Regions from separate parts of the Micromonospora sp. NBRC 110038 genome, predicted to be linked through region 1. Evidence: riboswitches for the same ligand, from Rfam matches in the RefSeq annotation. Region 1 holds a riboswitch; each other region holds the start of a gene.

Region 1 (2,182 bases):
CGCCGGGGCGGCTGGGACCCCCGGCTGCACCCGGTGGAGCAGGAGGTCGTCCTGGCCCGGGCCGTCCGGGACGGCAGGCTGGCCCGCTACCGTGCCGCCGCCGCACGCGAGCGGGCCGCGTGGGGCGACGCCGAACTGGCGGCCGAGGCCGCCCGGGCGCTGGCCGCCGAGGCGTACGCCGCCGCCGAGCGCGCCCGGCCCGCCCACGCGCCGGCGACCAGCGCCACGGCCTCCGGCAGGGTCCTCGGGATCACCGGCTGGCGCCCACCCCGCCCCGCCCCGGCACGGTAACCGCGGAAACCGCGGTGGTGGTGACCGCCGTGACCGCCGTGACCGCCGTGACCGCCGTGACCGTCGTGACCGTGGTCACTGCGGTGACCGCCGTGATCAAGAGGTTTGCGTCATCGTGGAGATCAACTCTGACGCTTTTCTCTTGATCACCGAGGCGGGGGCGGGGCGGGGGCAGGGCGGGGGTGTGAGGCGGGTCATGGTGGGGTGGGATCGGGCAGGCGGGGCCATTCGGTTTGATCGGGGGCGGTAATCGCCGAGATTCGCGGCGCGTCGTCCCGTTGCGGGTCCGCTGGCGTCGGATGGGTCGGCAGTCCCATTGAGTCGCGTCAGTCTCCGAATGCCCCGTAAATGGGTCGGTCAGCGGACGTTTAAGCAGGTGGCGGGGGGTTGGCAGGACTTCCGTCGGCCAGTAGTGTCGGCCCGTCTGGTGCGGTACCCGATCGCAAGAGGCGACGCCGCGCCGACCCGCTCAATCGTGAAGATCACGAACCGGGGACCCATTGCACGTCCGGGGTGAATCCGCGGGCCACGGCCTGCGGTAGGGCGATCTTCCCGCCCGAATCCGTCAGCTAACCCGGTAGGCGGTATCGGAAGGAGTTCCATCCTCGTGCAGCACGACCCCACCCCCCGGGTTGTTCCTCCACCACGGAGCCCGGTGCCCGTGTCCGCCGCCGCCGAGCCGGCGCACTGACCGTCGCACCCCTGCGTACGCCCGCCTGAGCGGGCGCCCCAGAAAGCGGACCCCACCGGCCGCGGACACCGCCCGCCGCCGTGCGCCGACGCGCGCCCGGGTGCCTCCGCTTCCGCCCCGTCCCGTGGAGGAACACGTGAACGATCAGCTCAAGCGGCACCTGCGGCGACTCGCCACGGAACGCCCGTACCAGGTCGTCGCCGGCTCCGCCGCGGCGCTGCTGCTGGCCTCCGGCACCGGCGCGCTGCTCGCCGCCGTCGACGACGACGCCCCCGCCCCGCAGCGGACCACCAACGCCGCCGTGGCCGAGGTGGCACCCCGCCTCGACGGCGCGGCCAGCCGCGCCCAGGCCCGGATCGCCGCGCCGCTCGCTGCCCCGAGCAGCGCCGCGCCGTCGCCGAGCGCCACCTCGGCGGCCCCGAACCCCGACCTGACGGCCTCGGCGACGCCGAAGAAGACCACGGCGAAGCCCGCGGCCCCGAAGCCGCCGTCGTCCAAGGTCCTCGACTACGACTACGAGGCCCAGACCACCTACTACTACTGCGGCCCGGCTGCGGTGCGCAACGCGCTCTCCGCCACCGGTGTCGACGGCACCCAGGACGACCTGGCCGCCCGCCTCGGCACCACCGAGATGGGCACCAACTCGGCCTACGACACCACCCGCGTGCTCAACGAGATGGTCAAGGGCGAGCCGTACCGGACCCGGCTGATCCCCGGCGGCGCCGCCACCCCGGCGGAGACGGAGCGGCTCCGGGCCGACGTGGTGAAGGCGGTCAGCGCCGGTCGCGGCGTCGTGGTCAACATCGCCGGCGACGCCACCGACGTCGACGGCGGCTGGCACTCGTTCCCCGGCGGCCACTACATCGCCGTCGTGGGCTACCGCGACTCCGGGCGCACCGTGCGCATCGCCGACTCGGCGGACCCGGCCGTCCCGGCGTACTGGATCAGCACCGCCGCGCTGGCCCACTGGGCGGCGACGCGGGGCTACTCGGCCTGACATCACCCTCCCCCCACCGGCCCCGGCTCTCCTCCGCAGAGAGCCGGGGCCGGTGCCGTCTCCGGGTAGGCGGGGGCGGCCTCGATCCTTGGACAGTTGCGGTTCAAGGCGAACAGCAACTGTCCAAGAATCGGAGGCGGGACGATCAGGCGGTGGGGGAGTGGGTCATCGCGTCGGCGGCGCGCGGGGCCGGCGGGTTCCAG
Region 2 (2,182 bases), on a different contig from region 1:
TCGGCCGCTGGCGGGGGGTGGCCGCCCTGGCCGGGCTCGCCGCCACCTTCGCCATCCTGCTGACCTTCGTGCTGCCCGGCATCGGCGCGGGCGGGTCGCCGCTGCCGATCGCCGTCGTCGGCTCCGCGTTGATCATGTTCGTGGTGCTGTACCTCACCCACGGGGTCACCGCGCAGACGTCGGTGGCCGTCCTCGGCACCCTGGGCAGCCTGGTGCTCACCGGCCTGCTGGGCACCCTGGCCACGGCGGCCACCCACCTCACCGGGTACGGCAGCGAGGACGCCACCACCCTGTCGATGTTCCGGGGCGACGTGGACCTGCACGGCCTGCTGCTGGCCGGCATCATCATCGGTTCGCTCGGGGTGCTCGACGACGTCACCGTGACCCAGGCGGCCACGGTCACCGAGCTGGCGCACGCCAACCCGGGGCTGTCCCGGTTGCAGCTCTACCGGGCGGCCACCCGCGTCGGCCGGGCGCACATCGCCTCCACGGTCAACACGATCGTGCTGGCGTACGCGGGCGCGTCGCTGCCGCTGCTGCTCCTGCTCACCGCCGACTCCCGCCCCGTGACCGAGATCCTGACCAGCGAGTTCCTCGCCCAGGAGATCGTCCGCAGCGCGGTCGCCACGCTGGGCCTGATCGCCGCCGTGCCGCTCACCACCGGGCTGGCCGCCGTGGTCACCGCAGCGGGGCGCACGGCGGCGGGACACACGGCTGAGGGGCACACCGCCGCGTCCCGGCCCGGCCCAACGGACGGCGGGGACGTGCCGGCGGCGCGTACCCCCGGGGGCGGGCGGCGGACCGCGGACCGCAATCTCGCGCTGGAGGCGCTCGGCGGCGGCCGGGCGGCCGAGGGGTTCCCCGACGACCACGCCCCCACCCACCCCCCGGCCGGACGGCCGCACCGAGAAGGAGGCACGGACACCGCATGGTGACACTTCACAGCGTGACCGGTGGCGGCATCCGCCCTGAGAAGCGCATCACTGATTACCGATGGCGATTACGAAATGACGCTTTTAGTCGGCATCCGGACGTAGCTCCCCGCATGGGCTCTCGGGTAACCTCGCTGCCGGTCACCGCCGAAGGCGCGAAGCGGCGCCTGCGGTGCCGCCGCCCAATCGCCGCAAGGCGAGCCGGGGAACCAGGTGCCCGGGGTGAATCCGCGCGAGCGGTAGGGGCCGCTTCCGCCCCGAACCCGTCAGCTAACCCGGTCGGCGGTCGATGGAAGGGAACATTGTGACGGCACCCCTGCACCGCTGGTTGACACCCGTGGTGGCCGTGCTCGCTGCCCTGGCGGTCGTCGCCGGGCCGGCCGCCCCGGCGCTCGCCCTGCCCGCCGCCGCCCCCCAACCCTCGGGGCACGAGGAGGACGACGAGCCCCAGCTCATCACCGACGTCATCGAGGCGACGAACCGGGACTACGCCCAGGCGAAGTCGAAGCTCGAGAAGTCCAAGAAGCGCCAGGCCCAGCTCGCCGACGAGGTGCGCAAGGCCCAGGAGGAGCTGGACGCGCTCGCGCCGCAGGTCGGCGAGATGGCCGCGCAGTCGTACCGGACCGGCCGGGTCGGCGCGATGGCGATGCTGCTGGAGAGCAACACACCGGACTCGTTCGTCAAGCGCGCCTCGGCCCTCGACGAGCTGAACATGGTCAACGCCAACAAGCTGGCCGAGGTCAGCGCGGCGAAGAACCGCGCCGAGCAGGCCAAGCTCGCGCTCGACGCCGAGGTGCGCGAGCAGCAGAAGCAGGCGTCGGTCATGGCGAAGAAGAAGTTCGACGCCGAGAAGGCACTCGCCCTGGTCGGCGGCAAGGGCTTCACCGGCGGCCTGGTCAACGCCACCTCCCCGGTCGCGAGGATCGGGCCGGGCCGGACGTCGGACGGCGACTGGCGGCCCGAGTCGTGCAGCGAGAACGACCCCACCACCTCCGGCTGCATCACGCCCCGCACCCTGCACGCCTACAAGGAGACCAAGCGGGCCGGCTTCAACCGGTTCGTGGGCTGCTACCGGCCGGGCGGGCCGTGGGAACACCCCAAGGGCCGGGCCTGCGACTGGTCGCTCCAGAACAGCGGGTTCTCCCCCTGGCACAACAACGACACCCGGATGTACGGCAACAACCTCGCCGCGTTCCTCATCCGCAACGCCGACCGGCTCGGCATCTACTACGTCATCTGGAACCGGCAGA
Region 3 (2,182 bases), on a different contig from region 1:
CCGAGGGGTGTGAGGAGGGGCCCCTTCTTGCAGCTCAGGCGGGGCGGCCGAAGCTGTGGATCGGGCCGTCGTCGACACGCTTCATCTTCACCGGGACGCCGGCCCGGGAGGCGTGCACCACCCAGCCCCCGCCCACGTACATGCCGACGTGGTGCAGGTCGGAGTAGTAGAAGACCAGGTCGCCGGGGCGCAGGTCGGCGCGGCTGACCTTGGCGGTCACCGACCGCTGCTGGGCCGCGTTGTGCGGCAGCGAGACGCCGGCCTTCGCCCAGGCGGCCAGCATCAGCCCCGAGCAGTCGTACGAGTTCGGGCCCTCGGCACCCCAGACGTAGGGCTTGCCGATCTGGGCGCAGGCGAACTTCACCGCCGTCCCCGCGCCGCCACCCGGGTAGGACGCCGGGCAGGGGGCGGGCTTCAGCGGGCCGCCGCCTCCGTTGCCGTACACCTTCAGCCGCAGCTTCTGCAGGCGGTCGATCTCGGCGTTGATCTGCTTCTTCTTCGCGGCGAGCTGGGCCTCGGTGCGGGTGAGCTGGGCGACCATCTCGTCGAGGGGCTGCTTCTTCGCGGCCAGCTCGTCGCGGAGGTCGACGACCGCCTGGACGTCGTGCTGCTGGCGCTGGGCGAACCGGTCGAGCAGCTCCAGCTGCCCCATCATCTGGCTCGGCGTGCGGCTGCCCAGCAGGGCGTTGACCACCGAGAGGTTGTCGCCCTTGTACGCCTCGGCGGCGAGGCCCCCGACCTTCTTCAACGCCTCGTCCACCTGGCGCTGGAGCGGCCCGATCCGCGCGGCGAGCGCGTCGGCCTGCTTGCGCTTGGCGGCCAGGTCCTGGCGGGTGGCGTTGTGCCGCTCGATGATCGGTTCGAGCTTGTTCCAGTCCTCGTCGATCTGCCGCTCGATCTCGGCGACCGAGGGGTCGGCGTGGGCCACGGTCGGTGCGCCGGTCAGGACGACGGCGACGCCGACCAGGGCGGCGAGGAGGGTGGTGCAGCGTGACCAGCGGGTACGCGGCGCAGCCGGCATCCGGTCGGCGTCGGCCGACCGGCGTGACGGGCGCCGCGGGGCATGGAGTGCCACCGGGCTCCGTTCTCCTTCTTCCTCTACCGCCTACCGGGTTAGCTGACGGGTTCGGGCGGGAAGGGAGAGCGCCCTACCGCAGCGCCGCTGCGGATTCACCCCGGCGTACCTGGGTCCCCGGCTCGCTCGTAGGCGACTCGGCGGTGTCGCACCGTCACCGCCCGGCTGGGCGGTGCAGCTACCGGCCGACAATTGGCCAGAGTAGAGACGATCGCCGTCGATCCGCAACCCGACCGGCCGTGACACACCGTACATGCCCGTGGCCGACGTCGATGTCCGCGCACGGCGAAGGCCCCCGGTCTCACCAGACCGGGGGCCTTCGGGCGGTGCTGCGCGGCGCAGCCTTCGCGGGGGCCGGGCCGGGTCAGCCGGGTCGGCGGAAGCCGGCCACCGGCATGGTGTTGATGCTGCTCACGTTGACCGGCTTGCCGGCGCGGGGCGCGTGCACCATCTTGTCGTTGCCGATGTAGAGGCCGACGTGGTGCAGGTCGCTGAAGAAGAACACCAGGTCACCAGGGCGGGCCTCGGAACGCGGGATGGCACGGCCCTCGTTCCACTGGGCGCCGGTGAAGTGGGTCAGGTGGATCCCGGCCGCCTTGTAGGCGAACTGGGTCAGGCCGGAGCAGTCGAACGAGTTCGGGCCGGTGGCACCCCAGACGTACGGGTCGCCGACCTGGGCGCAGGCGGTCTTGATGGCGGTGCGGGCGGCCGCACTGACCACGCCGGTGACCGTCGGGCAGCCCTCGGTGGACACCACGGTCTTCGGCATCGACGCCTGGAGCCGCTTGATCTCACCGTTGATCTTGGTCTTCTTCGCCGCCAGTTCCTTGGTCTGCTTCTCCTGAGAGGCGATGAGCGTGTCGAGCTTCTGCTTCTCGGTGTCGTACTTCGCCCGGACGGCGAGCACGCCCTCGACCTGCTTGCGCTCCTGCGCGGCCAGCCGGTCCAGGATGGTCAACTGCTCGGCGAGGGTGCCCGGCTTGGTGCTGACCAGCAGCGCGCCGATGTCCTGCGACGGGCCGGAGATGTAGTAGCGGGAGGCGAGGTCGCCGACGCGGTTCATCGCCAGCTCTGTCTCGAGCGCCAGCGGCTCGATCTTCTTCTGCA
Region 4 (2,182 bases), on a different contig from region 1:
CAGCGCCTCGTCACCGTCGAACCCACGGGCTGATCCGGCGCCCGGCCGTTCCCCGGCCGGACCGCTGTCGATCACTTGCACATATTGCGATGTGAGCATAGATTGGGCCGGGCGGGGATCACGGACGGAGGGTGTGGGCGTGGGCGCAGGTCATGACCACCACCACGGGGCGGCGAACGCGGCGGACCGCCACTCGGGTCGACTCTGGGCGGCGTTCGCGCTGCTCGCCGCGCTGATGATCGTCGAGGCGGTGACCGCGCTCGGCACCGGCTCGCTGGCGCTGCTCTCCGACGCCGGGCACATGTTCACCGACGTGCTCGGCATCGGCATGGCGCTCGCCGCGATCACCGCCACCCGCCGGGCCACCGCCGACCCGCAGCGCACGTTCGGGCTCTACCGGCTGGAGGTGCTCGCCGCGCTCGGCAACGCCCTGCTGCTCAGCGGCGTCGCCGTCTACGTCCTCGTCGAGGCCGTCCGCCGCTTCGGCGACCCGCCCGAGGTCACCACCGGCCCGATGCTCGTGGTGGCGGTGCTGGGCCTGCTCGCCAACGTCGCCGCGTTCGCCCTGCTGCGCAGCGGGGCGAAGGAGAGCATCAACCTGCGCGGGGCGTACCTGGAGGTGCTGGGCGACCTGCTCGGGTCGGTCGGCGTGATCGGCGCGGCGGCGCTGATCATGGCCACCGGCTGGTGGTGGGCGGACCCGGCGGTGGCCGTCGCGATCGGCGTGTTCATCCTGCCCCGCACCTGGCGGCTCGGGCGGGCCGCGGTGCGCATCCTGGTGCAGGCCGCGCCGGAGCACCTCCAGGTGACCGCCGTGCACGACCGGCTGGCCGCCGTGCCCGGCGTGGTCGAGGTGCACGACCTGCACGTCTGGACGCTGACCTCCGGCATGGAGGTCGCCTCGGCCCACCTGACCATGGCGCCCGGCGCGGAGGTCGGCGCGGTGCTGACCGCCGCCCGCACCGCCCTGCACGAGGACTTCCACATCGAGCACGCCACCTTGCAGGTCGAGCCGGGAGCCGCCCGCGACGGCTGCGGGCCGGCCGGCTGGTGAGACCGAGGCTCATCAATTTTCGCGACATTCGTGGCCGAATGACTGACTTGACAGGTTTCATCCGCGTACCCTCCGTCACGGAAGCAGCGCTGGTCCCACGCGCACCGGTAGGCTCGGCCCCGGCCATCGCCGGGCGGCGCCCTCCGGCGCCTGTGGTGGCCGCCGCCTAATCGCCTGCGGGCGAGCCGGGGAACCATGTTTGTGGGGTGCATCCGCTCCAGCGGTAGGGATCTTCCGTCCCGAACCCGTCAGCTAACCCGGTCGGCGGCTGACGGAAGGACACGCATATGCCAGTAGTGGCACCTGTAGGAAGGCTCGCCGCCCGGGTGGCGGCGGCGCTGGTGCTGACGCTCGCCGTCGGCCTCGGGGTCGCGCCGGTGACGCCGGCCGGGGCCGCGCCGCCCGTCGGCCTGCTCGCCGCACCCGGCGACGACGAGGAGGGCGGCACGCCCGCCCTGCGCGCCCAGCTCGAGGCGGCGAGCAAGGGCTACCTGGAGGCCAAGACCGCCCTCGACCGGTCGGTGAAGCGGCAGCAGCAGCTCGGCGGCCAGCTCAAGACGGTCGAGGCCGAGCTGGTCACCCGTGGCGCCAAGGTCGGCGAGATCGCCGGGGTGGCGTACAAGAAGGGCCGGCTCACCGCCGCCTCGGTGCTGCTCGACAGCAGCTCCCCCGAGGGGTTCCTGGACCGGGCCGCCGCGCTCGACACGATCGCCGCGAACGAGGACCGGGCGCTGCGCGAGCTGCTGACCACCCGGGACGAGGCGACGAAGACCCGGCAGGCCCTCGACGGCGAGATCCGCGAGCAGCGCAAGCAGGTCGCGCTGATGGGCAAGCGCAAGGAGCAGGCCGAGCGGGCCCTCACCGTGGCCAACAACAAGGCCAGCAGCAGCGGCGGCGGGTCCAGCCCGGGCGGCACCTCCAGCGCGAACGCCACCCCCGCGAAGCGCAACTCCGACGGCTCCTGGCCGGCGGAGTCGTGCAGCGTCAACGACCCCACCCCCGCCAACGGCTGCATCACCCCGCGCACCCTGCACGCGCTCAACCAGGCCAAGGCCGCCGGCTTCACCCGGTACGTCTCCTGCTACCGGCCCGGCGGCTCAGGCGAGCACCCGAAGGGCCGGGCCTGCG

Evidence for each region. A riboswitch is a leader RNA that binds a small molecule or an ion and turns the genes downstream of it on or off. The one in region 1 is predicted to bind cyclic di-AMP.
Region 2: linked by a shared signal. The riboswitch ahead of LPU61_RS26930 (hypothetical protein) and the one ahead of LPU61_RS05820 (C39 family peptidase) in region 1 are both predicted to bind cyclic di-AMP.
Region 3: linked by a shared signal. The riboswitch ahead of LPU61_RS19290 (NlpC/P60 family protein) and the one ahead of LPU61_RS05820 (C39 family peptidase) in region 1 are both predicted to bind cyclic di-AMP.
Region 4: linked by a shared signal. The riboswitch ahead of LPU61_RS14590 (hypothetical protein) and the one ahead of LPU61_RS05820 (C39 family peptidase) in region 1 are both predicted to bind cyclic di-AMP.

What each region holds. Positions count from the first base shown of each region.
Region 1 is NZ_BBOL01000001.1:1,511,351-1,513,532, forward strand. It holds gene LPU61_RS05815 (hypothetical protein) at 1-291, shown strand, start outside; cyclic di-AMP (ydaO/yuaA leader) riboswitch at 748-890, shown strand; gene LPU61_RS05820 (C39 family peptidase) at 1,107-1,979, shown strand; gene LPU61_RS05825 (CDP-glycerol glycerophosphotransferase family protein) at 2,125-2,182, opposite strand, start outside.
Region 2 is NZ_BBOL01000009.1:301,207-303,388, reverse strand. It holds gene LPU61_RS26935 (YibE/F family protein) at 1-935, shown strand, start outside; cyclic di-AMP (ydaO/yuaA leader) riboswitch at 1,102-1,232, shown strand; gene LPU61_RS26930 (hypothetical protein) at 1,237-2,182, shown strand, end outside.
Region 3 is NZ_BBOL01000005.1:204,723-206,904, forward strand. It holds gene LPU61_RS19290 (NlpC/P60 family protein) at 35-1,075, opposite strand; cyclic di-AMP (ydaO/yuaA leader) riboswitch at 1,088-1,228, opposite strand; gene LPU61_RS19295 (NlpC/P60 family protein) at 1,440-2,182, opposite strand, start outside.
Region 4 is NZ_BBOL01000003.1:646,549-648,730, forward strand. It holds gene LPU61_RS14580 (AAA family ATPase) at 1-33, shown strand, start outside; gene LPU61_RS14585 (cation diffusion facilitator family transporter) at 140-1,054, shown strand; cyclic di-AMP (ydaO/yuaA leader) riboswitch at 1,208-1,337, shown strand; gene LPU61_RS14590 (hypothetical protein) at 1,342-2,182, shown strand, end outside.